Regions from separate parts of the Colwellia sp. SU-HH01172 genome, predicted to be linked through region 2. Evidence: riboswitches for the same ligand, from Rfam matches in the RefSeq annotation. Region 2 holds a riboswitch; the other holds the start of a gene.
The links. Region 2 has a riboswitch for lysine ahead of lysC (lysine-sensitive aspartokinase 3). Riboswitches for the same ligand answer to the same signal wherever they lie in the genome.
Positions count from the first base shown of each region.

Region 1 (2,473 bases), on a different contig from region 2:
TGTGCCGCAACAATTTATTTTTTAGGTGACTGGTTTGTCGGCGTTGATAGGTTGTTTCATTTTGAGAGTGCTCTATGTCAATTAGGCTTAGCCACATCGATTAGTGATGATTTCTCAGAAGATGCCATAGCCACTAAAGATCTTGCAATGACTGAAATGAGCCATATTAAAGCGGCCAGCACCTATAATTCGACGACACAGCAGCTAGAAGTGTTTTTATCTTTACGTAGTCCATATTCCTATTTAGGTTTTGTCCAAGCTATCGCCTTGGCTGAGCGCTATCAAATCGAATTAGTTATTAAACCGGTTTTACCGTTATTAATGCGCGGAGCGTCAATTCCTATTGTGAAACAAAAATATATCTACTTAGATGCATTAAGAGAAGCGAAAAAGCTTGGCATTGAATTTAACGGTTTTGTTGATCCACTGGGTGCTGGCGTTATTAATGTTTATCGCATGTTTGCTTACGCTCAACAGCAAGGTAAAGCAAACGAATATATGTTAGCGTGTTTTCGTGCGGTATATGTCGATGACGTTGATTTGGCTGATCCAGAAAATATCAAAAATATTGTCAATAACTTAGCTCTAGATTATCAAGATGCCAACACTTATCAAGCGGAGCATGACTGGCAAATATGGGCTGATAGCAATCAAAGAGAGTTGACGAAACTAGAGTTCTGGGGAGTGCCTTGCTTTAAATTGAATAATCGTAGTTTTTGGGGACAAGACCGAATCTCGTTTTTAGAGAAAGAAATAAAATCAAATTTATCAATTAATTAAGCTTTTAATTAGCATATACGTTTAGACGTCTATTGACGAAGCTTAGATTTAAATGTTTTAATAAATATGTCCCTTATTCCAATTAGGTTAGTTAGTAAAAAACTGATCTAATGATGAAGGGCCAGAAGAGGAGCGTTTACCAGGTAATTATTGTGAAGAGATCAAACTCTAGTGAACAATAATGAGGGGGGAAAACGCCGAGGTAATTGTATTTTTGATGATACAAATATCGGTTGTTGTCGCTAAATGTTTTTACGTTTAGCGCTAGGTTGAATCCTTGCAACTGTCACCTAATAGGTGGAGAGCTTCTGGCCTTTGTTAAGGCTAAAATTCATCTCTAGAATTTGGCTTTCGCAAGCGCCTAAAAGTTCTCCGAACGAAACGAGTTCGAGAGAAATGAATCAAATAACACACTCAAAAAAATGTCTAAAAGCCGAACAGCCCATTGTTTGGACGGCTTTGATCACGCCATTATTAAGTGATGGTGCCATTGACTATCACAGCTTACAACATGTTGCTTTGCAACAAAATGCGGCCAACAACGGTATTTTACTACTGGGTAGTACAGGTGAAGGACTGGCTTTAACGAGCGAAGAACAGCTTGCCATCGTTAAGTTTGTTGCGGCCTTATCACTAGATGTACCATTAATGGTTGCCGTTGGTGGTTTTAATCTTTCTGCGCAAATCGCTTGGATAGAGCAATGTAATCAACTGCCTATTTCTGCTTATTTGTTGGGCAGTCCTATTTACGCTAAGCCTGGGCCAGTAGGTCAAACGGCTTGGTATCAAGCTTTGCTCGATGCGGCAAAACTTCCGTGCATGATCTACAACGTGCCATCAAGAAGCGGCGTTGAAATTGCCATTTCTGCATTACAAACGTTACAACATCATGAGAATTGCTGGGCGCTTAAAGAAGCGAGTGGTGACCTTAATAAGTTACTGGCTTACCGCCAACATTGTCCTGACCTTGAACTTTATAGTGGTGAAGATGCCATGATGCCTTATCTTGCTAGTGCTGGAGTACAAGGCCTAGTATCCGTTTGTGCAAATGTTTGGCCTGAAGCGACGCAGCGCTATGTAGCATTAACGCTAGCTCAGCAATGTCACGGCCTGTTTCCACTTTGGCAAAATGCTATTGCAGCGCTATTTCAAGTGGCTAGTCCTATTCCGGTAAAAGTACTGATGGCGGAGCTAGCTGTTATTGCCACGCCAACTTTGCGTTTACCTCTGTGTTATGAAGAGCTATCAAATAAGCATGGCTTAGATATTGTTCATCAACAAATTCAGCAGTGGTTGGCCAATCAGCCGCTTAGTAACACAGACAAGCCGGCGAGAGCGGAAAATGAAAACCAACAAAGTAGCCTTTATTCAAGCCCTATAACACCAACTATTCTAAGAGAAGTAAATCAATGACTTGGCAGCAAACTTTAACAGCATTAGAAACCGGCGCCGTGCGCGCAGCACAGCAAAACCATTGTGGCAACTGGAGTGCTAACGTTGACGTAAAACAAGCAATTTTAGCCGCTTTCAAGGCGGGCGATAATACTGAATTTGATGGTATTTATCAGGGCTTTGTTGACAAGCATAATTTACCGGCGCGTGAATTTTCTGTCAGTGACAATGTTCGAATGGTGCCAGGAGGCTCTTCCGTTCGTCGTGGAGCCTATGTCGCACCCGGCGTTATTATTATGCC
Region 1 is NZ_BAAJMB010000001.1:1,132,036-1,134,508, reverse strand. It holds gene AC27JP_RS05015 (DsbA family protein) at 1-780, shown strand, start outside; lysine riboswitch at 898-1,096, shown strand; gene dapA (4-hydroxy-tetrahydrodipicolinate synthase) at 1,177-2,193, shown strand; gene AC27JP_RS05005 (2,3,4,5-tetrahydropyridine-2,6-dicarboxylate N-succinyltransferase) at 2,190-2,473, shown strand, end outside.
Region 1: linked by a shared signal. The riboswitch ahead of dapA (4-hydroxy-tetrahydrodipicolinate synthase) and the one ahead of lysC (lysine-sensitive aspartokinase 3) in region 2 are both predicted to bind lysine.

Region 2 (2,473 bases):
TTGCATCTTTTAGATGCACAATACTCTTATCAATGACGTTACGTTATATTCTATGAGAAGCTGTGTATTGCGAGTTACTAAATTACTATTGTTAAGTGTGCTATTGATATCGTCAATCGACAGTGTTGCCAAACAAGTGTCGCAGTACGAGATACAAGTTGTTACCGAGTTATTAGAGCCATATCAAGTCTATAATCACGACGGTACTTTGGGGGGCTTTTCAACTGACGTTATAAAAGCATTACTTCAACAAGCACAGTCGACAGCAAAAATAGAAGTGATGCCTTGGGCTCGTGCCTACAATACCGCGCTATACTCAGAAAATGTCATGATCTACTCCATTACTAAATCGGACAGCCGAGATCGAGATTTTTTATGGCTTGGAGAAATTTTTGAAGAAAAGCTCTGCTATTGGACACTTCGCCATAATGGTTCTGAAAACAAGTTAGTTGATAAGGCTTTAAAAGATAAAGCATTTTCCGCCCCCAGATTTTCTATCAGTGCACAATATTTATTAGACAATAATTTTACTAATGTTTACTTAACGTCAAACGAAGAACAAAGTATAGAAATGCTGTTTCTTGGTCGGGCTGATTTTATTCTTGCGACGGAATATTCACTAAGATTAGCAGCCAGAAAACTCGGCCTTGATCTTAGTAAAGTAAAGCGAATGTATGAAAATAAAGTGATCTCGAATCCCTTGAGTATAGCCTTTGGCCTCAATACAGATAGAGAAATTATCGAACATTTTCAAGCGGCATTTAGCGAAATTAAGCGTAACGGCACATTAGGTAAAATCACCCAAAAATGGAATATTGAAAGATTAGCACAGCGCTGTAACTAACTATTACTCGCTAGATGCTGCAGAATTTACGTCCACACCTTTAAAATGCATTTTTTATAACTAAATTAATCGCTATCTTAATTAAATTTGTTTAGACATCTAAAAGTCTATTGACCTGGTTAATCAAATGGGGTTAAATAGCGCTGTAGTAAATTAGAACTTTTACTCAATTCAATTCTTATCGCTAGTGGTAAGAATTTATTGAAGAAAGAGTTGCTATTTTACTCACCAGAAGAGGTGCAATTGCCAGGTAGGTAACACGAGGAACCACATCCGTTGATGGTTACTAATGGGGACAATTGCCGAGAATGTTGATATGGGTGGCATATCGCATTCGGTCACTAGGGCTGAATCCTTAGGGCTGTCACCGCAAGAAGGGGCTTTTAATAGTATTTTCTTGATTTGGGTGGAGAGCTTCTGGCTGAAAAGTACCGCCTGAATAATGAGTTTCCTCAGCCATTATTCACTCTACGCTCAGTCATGCTCTTCCTGTTTTTTATTAGCTTATTTTATGCAGTTTATTTTAATTAAATTGATGGTAATTGGGCTATTAGGGAGAATTTTTATGTTAATATCTCAGCAAATAAATCATAGTAACGCATTGGTTGTTACGTTAATGGCTATGTATCTGCAACAAATTAGTAATTGCGCTACATTCGTTCAATCTCGACTTCATGGAGAACTTGCATGTCAGTAGTGGTAAATCAAGCAAGCGCTGATGAAATTACCGTAGCAAAGTTTGGCGGTACCAGTGTCGCCGACTATCATGCCATGCTGCGTTGCGCAGAGATTATTAAAAAAGATAGTTGTAATCGCCTGGTCGTTGTATCGGCTAGCGCAGGGGTTACGAATCACTTAGTTAGGTTGAGTCAAGAAAATGTACCTGAGCAAGAACGCGCTGATATCATTGCTGATATTAGCCGTATTCAGTTTGCTATTACCCAACATTTAGCCTGTCATCAAGCACTCAACTTAGAAATTGAGCAGCTATTAAATGCCTTAGCACTATGCGCGCAGCAACAAGCAAATCAACATTGTTTACAAAACAGTGATGAAATTCTCAGTTTTGGTGAGCAAATGAGCTCACGTATTTTTGCCCAAGTTTTGCAAAGTATTGATGCGAACGGTCATTATTTTGATGCTCGACAAGTGATGAAAACCGATGATTTATACGGTAAAGCACAAGTTGACTTACAACAATTAGCAGAAAATGCCCAAGAACTGTTGTTACCGCAATTAGCGGATAAGATTATCGTTACACAAGGCTTTATTGGTAGTGATGAGCAAGGGAATACGACAACATTGGGCCGTGGCGGCTCAGACTATAGTGCGGCATTACTTGCCGAAGCTATTCAAGCCAGTAATTTAAGTATTTGGACTGACGTGGTCGGTATTTTTACCACAGATCCTCGCATTACCGAGCAAGCTCGTTCAATTAATGAAATTAGCTTTGGTGAAGCGGCTGAAATGGCGACCTTTGGCGCTAAAATTTTACACCCAGCAACACTTATTCCGGCAATGCGGCAAGATATTCCTGTTTTTGTTGGTTCCAGTAAAGAGCCTGATGCTGGTGGCACTCGAATACAACGACAAGTGGACTCTAACCCAACTTATCGCTCAATTGCCTTG
Region 2 is NZ_BAAJMB010000002.1:124,959-127,431, forward strand. It holds gene AC27JP_RS07610 (substrate-binding periplasmic protein) at 104-844, shown strand; lysine riboswitch at 1,069-1,269, shown strand; gene lysC (lysine-sensitive aspartokinase 3) at 1,532-2,473, shown strand, end outside.